DNA from 3 places in the Stenotrophomonas sp. AC248 genome. Region 2 is predicted to be linked to each of the others. Evidence: predicted binding sites of a transcription regulator. Region 2 holds the regulator's gene; each other region holds the start of a gene.
What was found. The regulator FliA, encoded in region 2, starts transcription of late flagellar genes. The targets are predictions, from matches to a motif close to TAAAGTTTNNCNNNCNNNGGCCGATAA.

Region 1: a site for FliA is predicted at 4,604-4,630, ahead of ACZ0AE_RS20080 (GGDEF domain-containing protein). Genes of this name have one in related genera too.
Region 3: a site for FliA is predicted at 2,774-2,800, ahead of ACZ0AE_RS14395 (HDOD domain-containing protein). Genes of this name have one in related genera too.

Annotation. Positions count from the first base shown of each region.
Region 1 is NZ_OZ409840.1:4,491,944-4,497,844, reverse strand. Features, by position in the region: gene ACZ0AE_RS20095 (ATP-binding protein) at 1-1,789, shown strand, start outside; gene ACZ0AE_RS20090 (sulfite exporter TauE/SafE family protein) at 1,896-2,672, opposite strand; gene ACZ0AE_RS20085 (YchJ family metal-binding protein) at 2,852-3,241, shown strand; gene ACZ0AE_RS20080 (GGDEF domain-containing protein) at 3,220-4,527, opposite strand; gene egtB (ergothioneine biosynthesis protein EgtB) at 4,697-5,901, shown strand, end outside.
Region 2 is NZ_OZ409840.1:2,030,837-2,036,737, forward strand. Features, by position in the region: gene ACZ0AE_RS09295 (flagellar motor protein) at 1-312, opposite strand, end outside; gene ACZ0AE_RS09300 (chemotaxis protein CheA) at 425-2,224, opposite strand; gene ACZ0AE_RS09305 (protein phosphatase CheZ) at 2,229-2,843, opposite strand; gene cheY (chemotaxis response regulator CheY) at 2,843-3,235, opposite strand; gene ACZ0AE_RS09315 (RNA polymerase sigma factor FliA) at 3,252-3,998, opposite strand; gene ACZ0AE_RS09320 (MinD/ParA family ATP-binding protein) at 3,995-4,882, opposite strand; gene flhF (flagellar biosynthesis protein FlhF) at 4,869-5,901, opposite strand, start outside.
Region 3 is NZ_OZ409840.1:3,151,538-3,157,438, forward strand. Features, by position in the region: gene ACZ0AE_RS14390 (phospholipase D family protein) at 1-1,535, shown strand, start outside; gene ACZ0AE_RS14395 (HDOD domain-containing protein) at 1,577-2,674, opposite strand; gene ACZ0AE_RS14400 (Glu/Leu/Phe/Val dehydrogenase dimerization domain-containing protein) at 3,002-4,099, shown strand; gene ACZ0AE_RS14405 (S8 family serine peptidase) at 4,194-5,901, opposite strand, start outside.

The sequences.
Region 1 (5,901 bases), 2.5 Mb from region 2:
CGCGTGGGTGAATCGCACCCACCTTGGCATGCGGTTGACCTACTACCGCGTGCGCCGCAATGACGATGCCATCGCCCGCGAACCCTCCGCGCGTTCGTTGCTGCACAAGCTGGAGTTCCGCGACAGCGTGTTCGAACCGTGGCTGCGCCGCGAGCTGGGCAAGCGCTACGACTACGAGTGCGTGGAGGCCAAGCAGCTGCGCGATGTCGATCGCGGCATCTCCCGCGAAGGCCAGGTCAAGCACCCCGGCGACCGCTTCGAGAAGGACGACCGCAATTCCATCAGCGACCGTCGCCGTTGGCTGCTGGGCTTCAGCAACACCGAAAAGCTGGCGCTGTTCCGCAAGGAAGCGCAGGAACTGGCGCAACGCATCGCCGCGTGCGACGAAGACGTTGTCCGGCTGCGCAGCCAGCGCGACCGCGACAACGACCGTCGCCTGGCCTGCAACCAGCTGGTCAACTTCGTGTGGGAGGAAGTGGACGTCGCAACCGCGACCCAGCGCCTGGACGACATTGCCGCTTCGCTGCACGAGCTGAAGGAAGGCAACGCCGACCTGGCCCGCCTGGCCCAGCAGATCGACCAGGCCCGCGCGGACATCGCGCAGGCCCGCCGCACCTACGAAGATACCCGCGTCGAACTTGCCCAGCACGCCCGCGAACGCGACAAGCTCGACGCCCAGCGCCAGCGCAGCCGCGCCCTGGTACTGCCGGCACTCGGGGCGACCCAGGAAGCCGGGCTGCAGCGCCGCCTGGACGCGCTGGGTGGGCTGAGCCTGGAAACGCTGGAAGCGCACATGCGCGAGATCAGCAAGGGCATCAACGAAAGCCTCGCCGCCTCACAGCACGACGTCCACCGTGTGGAGACGCAGCTGGTGGCCTGTTTCCGGCGCTTCGCCCAGGCATGGCCGGAGGAATCCGGCGACTTCACCGCGTCGGTCGCCTCGGCCGACGATTTCCTGGCCCGCCTGCAGCGCCTGGAACGCGATGGCCTGCCGCAGCACGAAGAGCGCTTCTTCGACCTGCTGCAGAACCAGAGCAAGAACAACCTGCTGGCCCTGCAGCGGCACAGCGCCGAAGCCCGCAAGTCGATCGGCCAGCGCCTGGACGAGGTCAACGCCTCGCTGGAGCAGGTGCCGTTCAACCGCGGCACCCTGCTCACCATCGAGCTCAGCGACCGGCGCCTGCCGGAGGTCCTGGAGTTCCACCAGCAGCTGCGCGAAGTGCTGTCGCACCACCAGACCGAAGAACGCGACGTGGCCGAGGCACAGTTCGCCGTGTTGCGCGAACTGGTCAAGCGGCTGGGCTCGCAGGAAGGCGAGGACCGGCGCTGGCGCGAGAACGTGCTCGACGTGCGCCTGCATGTGGAGTTCATCGGCGTCGAGCTGGATGCGGCCACCCGCCAGCAGGTGGAGATCTACCGCAGTGGCGCCGGCAAATCCGGTGGCCAGCGGCAGAAGCTGGCCACCACCTGCCTGGCTGCCGCGCTGCGCTACCAGCTGGGCGGCGCCGAAAGCCAGCTGCCCAGCTATGCCGCCGTGGTGCTGGACGAAGCGTTCGACAAGGCCGACAACGAGTTCACCGCGCTGGCGATGAACATCTTCGAGAACTTCGGCTTCCAGATGGTGGTGGCCACGCCGTTGAAGTCGGTGATGACGCTCGAGCCGTTCATCGGCGGCGCCTGCTTCGTCGAAATCAGCGGCCGCCACGACTCCGGCGTACTGCTGATCGAGTACGACGAAGAGGCCAAGCGTCTGAAGCTGCCCGAACGCAGCCGCCAGCAGGACGCCTAAGCGCACCCCGGTAGAGCCGACCGTTGGTCGGCTGCTCCCGGACCACGTCCGCACCAACCGCAGCGGGGCAGAGCCCCGCTCTACGCGATCCCCCCAACGCCACGCGTCACCCGCCGAACGTATCCCACCCCATCCGCGCGATCAGCACCACCACCAGGCCCACGAATAGCTTGCGGATGAACGGCGTGCCGCCGCGCAGCGCCAGCCGCGTGCCCACCACCGAGCCGATGATGTTGGCTGCGGCCATCGGCAGGGCGAACAGCCACAGGATGTTGCCGGTCGGCACGAAGAACGAGATGGCCGCCACGTTGGTGGCCAGGTTCACCACCTTCGACGCCGCCGAGGCGCGCAGGAAGTCCAGCCCGAAGAAGCGGACGAACAGGAAGATCAGGAAGCTGCCGGTGCCCGGGCCGAAGAAGCCGTCGTAGAAGCCGATCACCGCCCCGATCGCCAGCGCCGTCCCCAGCTCCTTGCGGCCGATCTCGCGCGGCCGGTGCAGGGCGCCGAAGTCCTTCTTCCACAACGTGTAGCCCAGCATCGCCACCAGCAGTACCAGCACCAGCGGGCGCACCGCGTCCTTGGGCAACAGGCTTACCGCCGTGGCCCCGGCGAAGGAAAACACGAACGCCGTGCCCGCCGCGAACAGCACCGGCCGCCACGGGAAGCGCACATTGCGCGCATAGCGCCACGCGGCCGCACCGGTCCCGAACATCGAACTGAACTTGTTGGTGCCAAACAGCATCGCCGGCGTGTGCTGCGGCAGCACCGTGAACAGACCCGGCAACTGCACCAGCCCACCGCCACCGACCGCGGCATCGACCAGACCGGCGATGAAGGCGATCGCCACCAACCACAACAGCTCAGGGGGAACCAGCTCGAGCACGGCAGCAACTTCGCGACACAAGGCGCGCAAGCATACGCCCGCCCCCCCACACCGGGTAGAGCCGACCGTTGGTCGGCTGCCATCCACCACCGCACGCACCAACCAACGGTCGGCACCCACGGCGAATTAACCGCCCCAACACCCCCGGCGTACCCACCCAAACGCGCGACAATACCGCCATGACCACACCCGACCCCTGTCCCTGCGGCCGCCCGCTGGCCTACACCGCCTGCTGCGGCCTCTACCACGCAGGCGCCGCCGCACCCGATGCCGAAGCCCTGATGCGTTCGCGCTACAGTGCCTACGTAAAGCAGCTGCCGGACTACCTGCTGGCCAGCTGGCATCGGTCCACGCGCCCGGAAGAACTGTCGCTGGACGAAGCGCCCGCCCAGCGCACCCGCTGGCTGGGCCTCACAATCCACACGCACACCACCCCCGACCCGGACCACGCCCAGGTCAAGTTCACCGCCCGCTACAAGGTGGGCGGCGGCAGTGCGGTCAAAATGTTGGAACACAGCCGCTTCGTCCGCGAAGACGGCCGCTGGTTCTACCTCGACGCGCTGCCCTGAGCCGCCTCGCGGCTGCGCACCGCCACCGGCCGTTGCTGGCCGTGCGCGCGTACGCAGTTGCGCCCGGCGTCCTTGGCCGCGTACAGCGCCTGGTCGGCCGCCTTCAGCACCGCCTGCGGGCTGTCGCCCACCCGGCTGTCGGCCATGCCGATGCTCACCGTCACCTGCACCACCGTGCCGGCGCCGCCGCGGCCGCGCTGCAAGCGTCCGACCGCATCGTCGCGGACCCGCGCGGCGCGGTCGCGCAGCTGCAGGCGCGTACCTTCCACGGTGGCCCTGACCGCTTCCACCGCGTCCACGCACGCCGGGGCAGGGCGGTCCAGGAACACCAGCGCGAACTCTTCGCCACCGTAGCGGAACGCCCGCCCGCCACCGCCCACGCCCGCGAGGCGCGCGGCCACCAGCTTCAGCACGTCATCGCCGTTGTCGTGGCCATGGGTATCGTTGAAGCGCTTGAAGTGGTCCACGTCCACCATCGCGATCGTGTAGGTGGCGCCCACCCGCTGCAGGCACTCGTTCAGCGCCCGCCGCCCGGGCAGGCCGGTGAGTTCATCGCGATAGGCCATGTGGAAGGACTCCTGCAGCATCGCCGACACCAGCAGCAGCAAGGCCGTGCTGGCCAACGCCGGTAGCAGGGCCGGCGACAGGAACACCCGCGGCAGCATCGCCCAGACCACCAGCAGGGCCACCAGCATCGCCGTATGCAGCGGGCGTGGTTGACGCAGCGCCTGCACCGCCAACCCAAGCAGGGCCACCACGAAGGCGACCGTCGGCACCTGGGCCAGGCGGCTCCAGCCGGTCGGCAACCAGGGCCAGTGATGGTTCGACAGCAGGTCGTGCATGCCCTGCGGGCCCTGCGCCGCCAGCAGCGCGAAGACGCCCACGGCCACGCTACTGACGATGCCGCGCAGCAGCAGGTCCTGGCGCATCCTGCCGCGCTCGGGCCACAGCCCGTGCAACGCAAACAGCAGCGGCAGCCACAGCGACACCGCATGGAACACCAGCGGCGTCAGCGCACTGACCGCGCCGGTATTGAGGAAGCTGCCCACCAGCCCGTGCAGCACGGCAAAGGCCAGCGCGATCGCCAGCAGCAGGCACACCGCACGCACGCGGTTGTAGACCAGGCCCAGGCCGGTGCCCAGGCAGGTCAGCACCAGCGGCAGGATGCGGTGCATCGCACTGCCCACCTCGTCGGCCGGCGTGGCCGACCACACCCCGACGCCTACCAGCAGGGCAGGCAACAGGAACAGGTAATGGCCGGGCTGGCGTAGCGGGTGACTGGGCAAGAACGGTTCCACGAAAGCAGGCCGGCGCGCCAGGGCTGCAGGTGCAAACCGGGCCACGCAGGCAATGGTCTTCCCGGTAGCGGCCGCTGCGTATTCAACTTGAGCGTGTCACGCCACGTGAGCCTTCCCATGACGTCCCGCTCACCAGCGCTGGTCGATCCTGACCGCGATGAACACCGCCGTCGCCTCGCCACCGCCCGCCGCCACATCCCCTGCCGCTGCACTTGCGGCGCGTTACGCCGGCATCCGCGCGCGCAGCGTTGCGCTGGCGGCACCGCTGAGCGCCGAGGATGCGATGGTGCAAAGCATGCCCGACGCCAGCCCCAGCAAATGGCACCTGGCCCATACCACTTGGTTTTTCGAACGCTTCGTGCTGGCCAGCCAGCCCGGCCACGTCCCGTTCAATGCCGAGTGGCATTATTTGTTCAACAGCTACTACCAGAGCATCGGTCCGGCGCACGCGCGTCCGCAGCGCGGGTTGCTCTCGCGTCCCTCGCTGGAGCAGGTGCTGCACTACCGTGCCCGGGTCGATGCGCAGGTGATCGCCCTGCTGCAGGCCGACGCGCTCGCGCCGCAGGCCTGCCACCAGCTGCTGCTGGGCCTGCACCACGAGCAGCAGCACCAGGAGCTGCTGCTCACCGACATCAAGCACGCGCTATGGTGCAACCCGTTGCAGCCGGCGTACCGCGACGACCTCGCGCACGCGCAGGCCACCGCCACGCCGCTGCGTTGGCAGGACAGCCCCGAGCAGATCGTCGAGATCGGCGCGCCCGCCTGGCCCGCCCATGCCGCGTTCGCCTATGACAACGAATCCCCCGTGCATCGCGTTCTGGTCCCGGCCCATGCCCTGGCCAACCGCCCGGTCAGCAATGCCGAGTACCGGCAGTTCATCGCGGCCGGCGGCTATGCCGAGGTGGGCCTGTGGATGAGCGAGGGCTGGGCGCTATGCCAGGCCGAAGGCTGGCAGCACCCGCTGTACTGGGATGACGCGCTGGAGCGCGAGTTCACCCTGGGCGGCTGGCGCCCGCTGGACCCGCATGCACCGGTCTGCCACCTCAGCTATTTCGAAGCCGACGCCTACGCCCGCTGGCAGGGCGCGCGGCTGCCCACCGAGTTCGAATGGGAAGCGGCCGCCGCCGGCGTCCCGTCCCACGGCCACTTTGCCGACGCCGACCACCTCCACCCGCGCGGCGCCCCGGCAGGCGACCACGCCCTCCTGCAGCTGTTCGGCGATGTCTGGGAATGGACCAGCAGCGCCTACGGTGCCTATCCGGGCTTTCGCCCCTTCGCCGGCAACCTCGGCGAGTACAACGGTAAATTCATGAACGGCCAATGGATCCTGCGTGGCGGCAGCTGCGCCACCCCCGACGCGCA
Region 2 (5,901 bases):
GTTCTGTGCGTCCACCTGGGCTTCCAGGCCGAGCAGGCCCTGGCGGCGGGCGATGTTGCTCCATTCCACGATCTGCTTGATCAGCTCGTGGCGGTCGCTGCTGGGCGGCAGGATGACCCAGCGCACAATCTTGAAGGCGTGCTTGAACACCGCCGGCGAGGTGTGCAGCAGGATGGAGGCGATGGTGCCGACGATCACGATCACGAAGGCGGCCGGCGACCACAGTGATGCCAGGCCGGCTCCCTTGAGGATGCTGCCGCCGACCAGTGAGGCCAGGGCGAGGAAAAGTCCGATGAGGCTGAGTCTGTCCATGGGTCCGTTATCGGCGTATGTGAATGGGACTTGAGATGCCGAAGGAATCCGGTGGGGCGGCGGTCACAGTTTTGGAGGAAGCAGCCGGGCAGAGCCCGGCTCTACAAGGCGGTTAGCGGAGGCCGTCCACGTCCAGGATCAGCGACATGCGGCCGTCGCCGATCAGGGTGGCACCGGCGTAGCCGCGCAGGCCGCGCAGTGCCTTGGGCAGCGGTTTGATCACCACTTCCTCGCGGCCCCGCACCTGGTCCACCACCAGCCCGAAGCGGGCTTCGCCGGCCTGCAGCACCACGATGGTGAGCAGCGACGAGGCGGCCGGTGCGACGGCCAGCCAATGGCGCAGGTCCACCAGCGGCAGCGTGTGCGACTTGCGGTCGAGCACGGCGCGGCCGTCGAACCAGCCCAGCGAGGTGTTTGGCGCGTGCAGCACTTCCATCACGCGGGCCAGGGGCAGGGCATAGACGTCTTCGCCGGCCTGCACCAGCAGGGTGGGCAGGATCGCCAGGGTGAGCGGGACGCGGATCATGAAGCGGCTGCCGCGGCCCAGCTCGGACTGGATCTGGATCTGGCCGCTGAGCTCGCGGATGCGCGACTGCACCACGTCCATGCCGACGCCACGGCCGGAAATGTCGGTGACTTCCTGCTTGGTCGAGAAGCCCGGCAGGAACACCAGGTGCAGGCATTCCTCGCTGGTCAGGCGGGCCGCCGCTTCCGGATCGATCAGGCCCTTTTCGCGCGCCTTCTGGCGCAGCCGTTCGGGATCGATGCCGGCGCCGTCGTCCTGCACTTCAATGCTGACGTAGTCGCCTTCCTGCTGCGCCGACAGCCGCACGTGGCCGCTGCGCGGCTTGCCCTGGGCTTCACGCAGGTCGGGGGTTTCCACGCCGTGGTCGATGGCGTTGCGCACCAGGTGCACCAGCGGGTCGGCCAGGGCCTCGACCAGGTTGCGGTCGAGCTCGGTTTCAGCGCCGACCAGCTCCAGTTCCACTTCCTTCTTCAGGTTGCGCGCCACGTCGCGCGCCACCTTGGGGAAGCGCGAGAACACCTTGCCCACCGGCTGCATGCGGGTGCGCATCACCGCCGACTGCAGGCGCGCGGTGGCGATGTCCAGGGTGGAGACGGCGCGGTCGAGTTCTTCGTCGTGCAGGCGCGCACGCAGGGTCTTGAGGCGGTTGCGTGACAGCACCAGTTCGCCGATCAGGTTGACGATGGCGTCCAGGCGCTTGGTGTCCACGCGCACGGTGTGCTCGGCCTCGGCCACCGGCTTGTTGGCGGCCGGCTTGGCCGGCGGTGCGGCCGGTGCGCGCGGCGGCGGGGCGGCCGCGACTGCGGGCTTGGCGCCGGGCACGGCGCCGCCGTGCAGCTGGTCGAGCAGGGCTTCAAATTCGTCTTCGCCGATCAGACCGTCGTCGGCCTTCCTGGCCACCGCTGCCGGGGCAGCGCCGCCGTGCAGGGTGTCGAGCAGTGCTTCGAACTCGTCTTCGCTGATCAGTTCGCCGGTGGCCGGCGTCGCGGCAGCGGCCGGGGTGGCCGGGCCGTTGACGTCGAACTGTGCGATCAGCTCCGGCGGCGCGTAGCCCGGCTCGGTACCGGCCGAGACCGAATCCAGCATCGACTGCAGGTAATCCAGCGATTGCTGGGCGGCGTCGAAGTGGTGGGCCTGCAGCGTGGCCTTGCCGGAGCGGGCCATGCCCAGGGTTTCCTCGGCGGCATGGCACAGCTCGACCATGGCCTGGATGCCGAGGAAGCCGGCACCGCCCTTGAGCGTGTGGAAGCCGCGGAACACCGCATTGAGCTGGTCACTGTCCTGGGGCGACTGCTCCAGCGACACCAGCTGTTCGCCAAGGCGGTCCAGGATTTCCTGGGCCTCGAGGATGAAATCGGCGGCAATATCGTCTGGAACAGCGCTCATGGTGTTACAGCCCCAAATCCGAAAGCAGGTCGTCAGCATCCACCTGTGAAACCTGGTGACGGTCCAGGCCACTCACGGCCGGGCCGGCCAGGCCGTTGTCACGCTTGTGCGCGGTGTCGTCCTGCGGCGGCAGGCCGAGTGCGCCAAACCCTTCATGCACGCGACGCACGATCCCCACCACGCGGCGGATGATCTGCCCGGTGAGGTCCTGGTAGCTCTGGGTAAGGGCGATCTCGGTGAGGTTGTGGCGGATCCGGTCCAGCTGCTGGTCCTGGTCGGCGGTGAGGCCGTTGGCACGCAGCTGTTCGGTCAGCGCCCGGCATTCCTCGGCCAGGTCCAGGGTGCGGTGGGTGGCCTGTTCGGTCATCGTCACCACGTGGTCCAGGCGCGCGCAGGCATCGTCCAGCTCGCCGGCTTCGCTGGGCAGGCTGGGCAGTTCGCCCAGGGCCTGGCCAAGTTCGCGGGCGAGCCGGTTCAGGCCGGCCATCATCGGCTGGGTACGCAAGGCAGCCAGCGCGTCGATTTCCCGGCGCCAGCCGGCTTCATCGCCGCTTTCCAGCGCAGCCAGGGCGTCCTGCAGGCGCTGGACCAGCGCGGATTTGTCGCGAAGGGTTTCCATCAGGCGCTCGCTGCCAGGCGTTCGAAGATCTTGCCGAGCTTTTCTTCCAGGGTCTGCGCGGTGAACGGCTTGATGATGTAGCCGTTGACGCCGCACTGGGCCGCTTCGATGATCTGTTCGCGCTTGGCTTCGGCGGTCACCATCAGCACCGGCAGGGTCTTCAGCTTGGCGTCGGCGCGGATCGCCTTGAGCAGGTCGATGCCGGTCATCACCGGCATGTTCCAGTCGGTGACCACGAAATCGAACGGCTGGCTCTGCAGCAGCGACAGCGCGGCATGCCCGTCCTCGGCTTCGGCCGTATTGGTGAAGCCCAGATCGCCCAGCAGGTTCTTGACGATACGACGCATGGTCGAGAAATCGTCGACGATCAGGATACGCATGTTCTTGTTCAAAGCACTTTCCTCGGTATCAAGTGTTCGCGAGGCCGGCGTCGGCCGCCTCGAAGATCTTCAATCGGCCCCGCAGGCGCAGCACGGCCTGGCCGTGGATCTGGCACACGCGTGACTCGCTGACGCCCAGCACGGCGCCGATCTCTTTCAGGTTCAGTTCCTGCTCGTAGTACAGCGACAGCACCAGCTGTTCGCGTTCGGGCAGCAGGCCGATCGCATTGCCCAGTTCGCGGCCGAATTCGCCACGCTCCAGCACCTGCTGCGGGGTCGGGCCACCCTGGGCGACGGTGTCCAGCTCGCCCTGGTCCTCGATCCGCGATTCCAGGCTCAGCACCTGGCCGCGTGCGGCGTCTTCCATCAGGCGCAGGTAGTCCGGCAGCGGCATGTCCATGGCGGCGGCCACTTCGGTGGCGCTGGCGGCACGGCCGGTGCTCTGCTCCAGGCGGCGGATGGTGGACGCGGCGTCGCGGGCGCGGCGGTGCACCGAACGCGGTACCCAGTCGCCCCGGCGGATCTCGTCGATCATCGAGCCGCGGATGCGGATCGAGGCATAGGTTTCGAACGAGGCGCCCTGGTCGGCGTCGTAGCTGCGCGAGGCTTCGATCAGGCCCATCATGCCGGCCTGGATCAGGTCATCCACTTCCACGCTGGCCGGCAGGCGCGCGGCCAGGTGGTGGGCGATGCGGCGCACCAGGTCCGAATGCTGGGCAATGCATTCGTTGGCGGCGGTGCGTTGCACCTCTTTGTATTGTGCGGCGCCTTTCATGCGGTCACCCCGCGTTGCTTGAGGATGCGTTCCAGGAAGAATTCGACCCCACCACGCGGCTCGGTCGGGGCCTGCCAGCGGGCGGTGCGGCGGGCGATCTCGGTGATCGCCTGGGCGGCCGGGCTGGACGGGTAGGCCTTGACCACCGGCTGCTGGCGCTGCACCGACAGGCGCAGCCAGTCATCCTGCGGCACGCAGCCGAGGTAGTTCAGCGACACATCGGCCAGGAACTTCTCGCAGACCCGGGTCAGCTTTTCGTACAGCACGCGGCCCTCGTTGGGGTCGCGCACCATGTTGGCCACCACCTGGATGCGGTCCACGCCGCGTTCCCGCGAGAGCACCTTGATCAGGGCGTAGGCGTCGGTGATCGAGGCCGGCTCGTCGCAGACCACCACCACGGTGTCCTGGGCGGCCTGGCAGAAGGTCAGCACGCCGTCGGTGATGCCGGCGGCGGTGTCCACCACCATGAAGTCCAGCTCGCGCTCCAGTTCGGAGAACACGTTGACCAGGCCCACGTGCTCGGCCGGCTGCAGTTCGGCCATGTGCCGGCGACCCGATGCGGCCGGGACCACCAGCACGCCACCGGGGCCTTCCATGATCACTTCATCCAGGGTGCAGCGCCCGGCGACCAGGTCGGCCAGGGTCAGCTTGGGCTGCAGGCCCAGGATCACATCGATGTTGGCCAGGCCCAGGTCGGCGTCCAGCAGCAGCGTGCGCTTGCCCATGTCGGCGAGCGCCACGGCCAGGTTGGCCGACACGTTGGTTTTGCCCACGCCGCCCTTGCCGCCGGTGACGGCGATGGTGCGCACAGGGCCCAGCGGCTGGCTGCGGGTGGCAGACAACGGGAAGGTCTTGGTCAGCTTGGCGTACTCACGCGACGGCATGGTTCAACTCCGGGTTGCAGGGCATATCGGCCGCGCGGCGCAAATCTTCAAGGCGAAGTACAAGATTGGCGGCACTGGCCCGGTGCAGGTCTTCGGGAACGTCCTGGCCATCGGTGACCCAGGTGATCGGCAGGCGGTGGTCCACGGCCACCGACAGGGCGGTGCCGAAGCGGCCGGTTTCGTCCAGCTTGCTCAGCACCACGCCCTGCGGGTTGGCGGCACTGAAGCGGCGGACCACCTCGTCCATGTCGCCGAAGCTGGTGTTGGCCGGCAGCACCAGCAGGGTGCGGATCTGCTCGGCGGCGCGCAGCCACTGCAGCTGGGCGGCCAGGGCACGGTCGCGCGGGCCCAGCCCGGCGGTGTCGATCAGCACCAGCTTGTAGTCCTGCAGGCGCTCCAGGAGCTGGTTCAGGTCGCTGCCGCTGTTGGCTTCGTGCACCGCGATGCCGAGCTGGCGGCCGAAGCCGTACAGCTGCTCGCGGGCGCCGATGCGGCCGGTATCGGTGGTGACCAGGGCCACGTCGCGGGCGGCATGCTTCTCGGCGAAGCGCGAGGCCAGCTTGGCGATGGTGGTGGTCTTGCCGGCACCGGTCGGGCCGACCAGGGCGATCACACCGCCGGACTCCAGCGGGTCAACCGGGGCGATCGGCAGCTTGCGCGACAGCAGGCCCAGCATCAGCCCGCGGCCACGGTGGGCTTCGGTGTCCAGCGGGATCTGCATGGCCACGTCGCGGCTGATGCCGGCGTCGAAGCCGTATTCGTCCATCAGGTCCAGCGCGGCGGCGCGTACCGGCGACCCGCGCAGGCGCTCGTCGGTGAAGCGATGCATTTCGCGCTCGATGACGTGGCGCATGCCGGCCACTTCATGGCGCAGCTGGCGGATCTCTTCGTCATCGCGCTGCACGACCACCAGTTCGGCGGCGGGCTGCGGCTGGGCCTGCGCCGGTTCCGTGACGGCCGCCGGCGCCGGGTTTTCGACGCGCGTTTCGGCGACGGCGACCAGCGCCTGCGGCACGGCG
Region 3 (5,901 bases), 1.1 Mb from region 2:
TGGGAATCGTGCTCGCGGTGCTGGTGCTGTTGGTGCTCAGCGGCCTGCTGCTGGCCGACCACCTGACCCCGAAGGCGATGGGCGCCCCCAGCAGCGTACTGCCGGTCCAGCCGGCGCAGACTGTCATCGACCGCGAACTGACCCGCCTGCAGGCCAGCCACCCCGGCCAGAGCGGCGTCGCCTTCCTGGCCGACGGGCTGGATGCCTACGCCGCGCGCGCCGTCATCACCGCCCATGCCGGTCGCAGCCTGGACCTGCAGTACTACATCTGGCACGACGACCTGATCGGCCACCTGATGGCGCAGTCCCTGTACCAGGCCGCCGAACGCGGCGTGCGGGTGCGCCTGCTGCTCGATGACATGAATGCCCAGGACAAGGATGCGCTGCTGATGGCGCTCGATGAACATCCCAACATCGAGATCCGCCTCTACAACCCCTTCCGCAACCGCACCGGGCTGTGGCGGCTGGTGGAAATGGTGCAGCGATTTTTCAGCGTCAACCATCGCATGCACAACAAGGCGTGGATCGCCGATGGGCGCGTGGCCATCGTCGGCGGCCGCAACATCGGCGAAGAATATTTCAGCGCACGGTCGGACGTGAACTTCCGCGATCTGGACCTGCTGGTTGCCGGTCATGCGGTAGACCAGGCCAACCGTATTTTTGACGAATACTGGAACAGCGAAACCGCCGTTCCAATCGCCGCGCTGGCCTTCCACACCCCGGCCCAGCTGCGCCTGCTGGTGCGCGAATCCGAGAACGAAGCCAGGCGCGATGTCGCCCAGCCGTACCTGCGCCGTGTCCAGCAATCGCAGTCGGCGCGCTCGTACTACCGCGACGCGGTCGAGCTGCACTGGTCACCGAACGTGGAGATCGTCTCCGACCCGGCCATGAAGCACCGCCGCGATGACACGTCGAACTGGCTGGTCACCCGGCTGGTCAGCGAGATGCAGGCCACCCGCCACAAGGCGCTGCTCATCTCGCCGTACTTCGTGCCCGGCGAGGAAGGCACCGACGGCATGGGCGCCATGGTCAAGCGCGGCGCCCTGGTCGGGGTGGTGACCAACTCGCTGGCGGCCAACGACGTCGCCGCCGTGCACGGGGGCTACATGCACTACCGGGCACCCCTGCTGCGCAGTGGCGTGCACCTTTACGAACTGAAGGCGCACGGCTATGGCGACCGCAGCGGCCTGTTCGGCAGCAGCGGGGCCAGCCTGCACACCAAGGCCTTCCTGCTGGATGACCGGCGCGGTTTCGTCGGCTCGTTCAACCTCGACCCACGCTCGGCCTACCTCAACACCGAGATGGGCGTGCTGTTCGACGATGCGGTGCTGGGCGCGCAACTGCGTGCCGAGTACCTGCGCCTGGCCGACCCGGCGCAGAGCTACTGGGTGACGCTGGACGCACAGGACCGGGTGCGCTGGCTGGATCGGGCCGCCCAGCCACCGGTACTGCTCGATCGGGAACCGGACACCTCGTTCTGGCTGCGGGCCAGCGCACGCGCCATCAGCTGGCTGCCGCTGGAATCACAGCTGTAACCCGGCGCTGGCGGCAGACGCCGTCTGCGCCCGCCCTGCCCTCAGGCCTCCGCCTCGTCGGCGTCCAGGGTTTCCACCGCGCGCCCATGCAGGCGCCGCCAGATCCACTGCAGCGCGTGCGGCGGGGTGCCGTGCTGCTGTTCCAGGATAGCCAGCGCCTGCGCCTGGCCGATCCGGCCATGCCGGCACAGCAGGCTGGCGGCGGCCGCCGCCCGCGCGAAGCGCAGGCTGGCCGACAGTCCTCCCTCGGCCCTGCCGGCGTCGCGCAGCAGCGCTTCGTGCACCGCACCCGGCAGTTCCCAGGCCGCCGCGATGCGCCCGGCCACGGGCAAGGTCCAGGCATCCAGCAACTGCATGGCCAGCGCGCGCGATGGCAGCGCCCCGTCCTGCGCGGCGCAGGCGTCCAGCAGCTGCCGCATCACCAACGCCGCGCCCAGGCCCTGGGTCAGCCCCAGCCACTGCGCGGCGAAGGCGTCTTCATGGGTCACCAGCCGCGCATGATCGGCCGCCGCGCGCGAGGCCAGCAGCGCGTGCTCCCAGATCACCGTGCCGAACTGCGGGAAGGCCTCGCAGTGCACCTGCATCACCGGCTGCACCAGCACCGCGCTGATGATCTGGCGGATACCCTCGGTACCCACCAGCGTCACCGCCCGCTGCAGGCTGTCCACTGGCTTGGACTGCAGGCGGTACACCGGGCTGTTGGCAATGCGCAGCAGGTTGCCGGTCAACACCGGGTCCTGGCCGATGATGGCGGCCATCGCGCGGGCCGAGGCGTCGCTGTCGTTGACCGTCTGGATCAACTGCGGCAGCAGTTGCGGGCGCCGGGGCAGCTGCCGGGCCGACCAGTCGCGCTGCTCCAGTGCCGCCACCACCGCCACGTGCAGCGCGCCATCGTGGTGCCGGTCGTCGGCGGCGGTGTCGCCACTGCGCCGCACCAGCGCCAATGCGTGCAGGCCCGCCTGCAGCGCCTCGGCGGGGGCAGTAGCGGTGACAGTGCCGGGCTGCGCAGTCGGTAGCGTCACGGGCGCACGCGCACGCGCGGCCCCCGCCGGCGCGGAGGCGCGCCACCTGCGCTGCCAGGTCACCGCCACGCCCAACGCGACCGCTCCCGCCAGCCCCGCCGCCACGATCACGTTCATGTCCATCCGCGCGGCCGCCTTGGGCGGCACTGCTTCTGTGTTGTCACTGCACCCACGTCGTCCGTCCTGGCATTGCTGGTACTGCGCACCGTTGCCACGGCATCGGCGCCATCTTCAGCAACTTTAATGGCCCGTGCCGTCGCAACCGGGGCCGATGCCTGTCGCGGGGTCGGGGCAAGCCCTGACAACACCCTCCGGCGGAATGCACTAGAATGGCGCCGCGCGACCCGTCCCCCGATCCGACGAAGTCGCTTTTTTTGTTTTACAACCCACCTTTTGCTGGTGCGTTCGACGCTGTTCCCAGCCGTTCGCCCCATCGGAGCCACCATGTTATTTGAAACCCTCGAAACTTCCGGTCACGAACAAGTGGTGTTCTGCCACAACCGCGATGCCGGCCTGAGGGCGATCATCGCCATCCACAACACCACCCTGGGCCCTGCCCTGGGTGGCGTGCGCATGCGCCCGTACGCCAGCACCGATGATGCGCTGGCCGACGCGCTGCGCCTGAGCCGCACCATGACCTACAAGAACGCCCTGGCCGGGCTGAACGTGGGTGGCGGCAAGGCGGTGATCATCGGCGACCCGCGCCAGGACAAGAGCGAGGTGCTGTTCCGCGCGTTCGGCCGCTACGTCGACTCGCTCGGCGGGCGCTACATCACCGCCGAGGACGTGGGCACCGATGTCAACGACATGGAAAACATCTACCTGGAAAGCGAGTACGTCACCGGCGTGCACCAGGTCCATGGCGGCTCCGGCGACCCGGCCCCGTTCACCGCCTATGGCGCGCTGCAGGCGCTGATGGCCTCGATGCAGCACAAGCTGGGCCATGAAGAAGTGGGCAAGACCAGCATCGCGGTGCAGGGCCTGGGCCACATCGGCATGGAGTTGGTGAAGCTGCTGCGCGACCGGGGCGCCAAGCTGTTCGTCACCGACCTGGACAGCGCGCGGGTCGAACGTGCGGTCACCGAATACGGCGCCGAGGCCGTGAAGCCGGACGACATCTACGACGTCAACGCCGATGTGTTCGCCCCGTGCGCGCTGGAAGGGGCGATCAACCCGCAGACCCTGGCCCGGTTGAAGTGCAAGATCGTCTGCGGCACCGCCAACAACCAGCTCTCCAGCCTGGAGGTCGGCGATGAACTGCATGCGCGCGGCATCCTGTATGCCCCGGACTATGCGGTCAACGCGGGCGGGGTGATGAATGTCTCGCTGGAAATCGACGGCTACAACCGCGAACGCGCGATGCGTCTGATCCGCAGCATTTACCACAACCTCGGCCGGATCTTCGCCCTGTCCCAGCAGGAGGGCATCGCGCCCCAGCGGGCGGCCGACAAGATCGCCGAAACGCGCATCCATTCCATCGGCAAGCTGAAGATGCCGCTGGGCCGGGCCACGCCGCGACTGGGCACGCTGCGCGGCAACTGAGCCGCTCTGCCGCACCATGAAGAAGGGCGCGATTGCATCGCGCCCTTCTGCGTTTCAGACCGTTACGTTGGTCGCCCCGACAGCGGCCGGGTGCTCAGAAGGCAGCCGAGTAGCGCAGCGCCACCTGGCTCAGGTCACCGCGCGGCCCGAAGCGCTGGTCGTAACCGAACGCCACCCGCGTGTTGCGGGTCAGCCACGATTCCACCGACAGGCCGAACAGCCCACCCGACCGCGCCGGCTGCAGGCCCGCCATCGGCGCCCAGGCATCCACGCCGACAAAGCTGGCGTCCTGCACCAGCCCATCACTGGACAGCAGCTGCTGCCATTCGGCATAGCCGCGCAGCGCCCAGCTGCCCCACTGGCGTTCGGCGCGCACGCCGGCCAGTGCCTGGCTGCGCGTGCTCACCCCGCCCTGGGTGCGCAGGCCGAAGCCCAGCCCGCCCTGTTCGCTGAAGCGGTCGCTGTCCACGCGGGCGTAGTCGGCCCCCAGGTACGGGGTCAACGAGGCGCGGCCATCGCCGAGGCGATAGCCGGTTTCCACGCTGGCCGCCGTGAACTGGCCGCCGTAACGGGCATTGACCCCGTACTGGCCGGCACCGAGCAGCAGCTGGCGATCGATTTCCCGCGTGAACTGGCCGGCGCCCAGCTGGCCAAGCGCATAGGCTCGCCCCGTGCCCCAGCCGGCATACACCTGCGCCTGCGATTGGCGGTCACGGCCACGGTCACTGCCCCAGTCGCGGCTGTTGTGCGTGCGGGTCTCGCCAAAGGCGAAGCCAAGCACACCGTTGCTGCCAAAGGCCATGTCCTGGCCCATCATCCAGCCGCGGGTGTCGGCGCCGCTGGCAGAGAAGCTGCCCTGCCCGACCTCGCCGAGCTGGTTCTGCCAGGCACCGCGCAGACGGGGTGCGCCCTGCACCTGGCCAAATCGCGCCGACAGCGCGCGGCGGTTGAGGTCGACGCTGTCGAAGGTGGCCGCGGTGGCCAGCGCGTGGGCCTTGCCCGACAGGCTGTCCAGGCTGGCCTGCAGTGCCTGGTTGCCCTGCACCTGCTGCAGTTGACCTGCACCATTGGCGAAGGCACTACCGGCCATGCTGCCGCCATCGAGCACTTCAAATGCGGTTTCCACCCGCGCCGCCGACGCCAGCGCAGCCCCGCCCACGCCGGCACTGAGGCTGGCGCTGGTGATGTTGATCTGGTCGGTAGTCAGCGTGACGGTGGTGGCGCTCTGTTGCAGCGACATCTGCAGCAATGTGGCCTGGGCCAGACTGTGGGTGACCCCATCGAACTGCCCGCTGATGCCCTGGCCAACCTGCAGCACCGTCTGGGTGCGGCCGTTGGCAGGCACGTAGCCGCTGACGATGCTGCTCACATGCACATTGCCGGCCAGGGCCGCGCTGCCGGTGACATTGAGCGGGCCGGCTCCCAGCGCGATCATCAGCTGCGCGCCGGCGCGCTGGGTGTAGTTGCCCTCGATGGTGGCCGAGCTGTTGGCATCGCGCACGATGACGCTGGCGCCGTTGTCGACATCGCCCTTCACCCGGCTGGTTCCGGTCATGAACTGCAGCGCCGCGTTGTTCGGGCTGCCGCCCTGGGCCACCACCAGCACGTTGGAGGTGATTGACCCGCCATCGCGCAGCGCCAGCGTGCCCTGCTCGATCCGCGTGGCACCGGTGTAGGTGTTGGTACCGGACAGGCCCAGCGCACCGACACCCTGTTTGATCAGCCCGCCGCTGCCGGTGATGTTGTTGCTCCAGACCGAGTTCAGCCCCGCCTGGTTGACGTTGACCGTGGTGTTGCCCCAG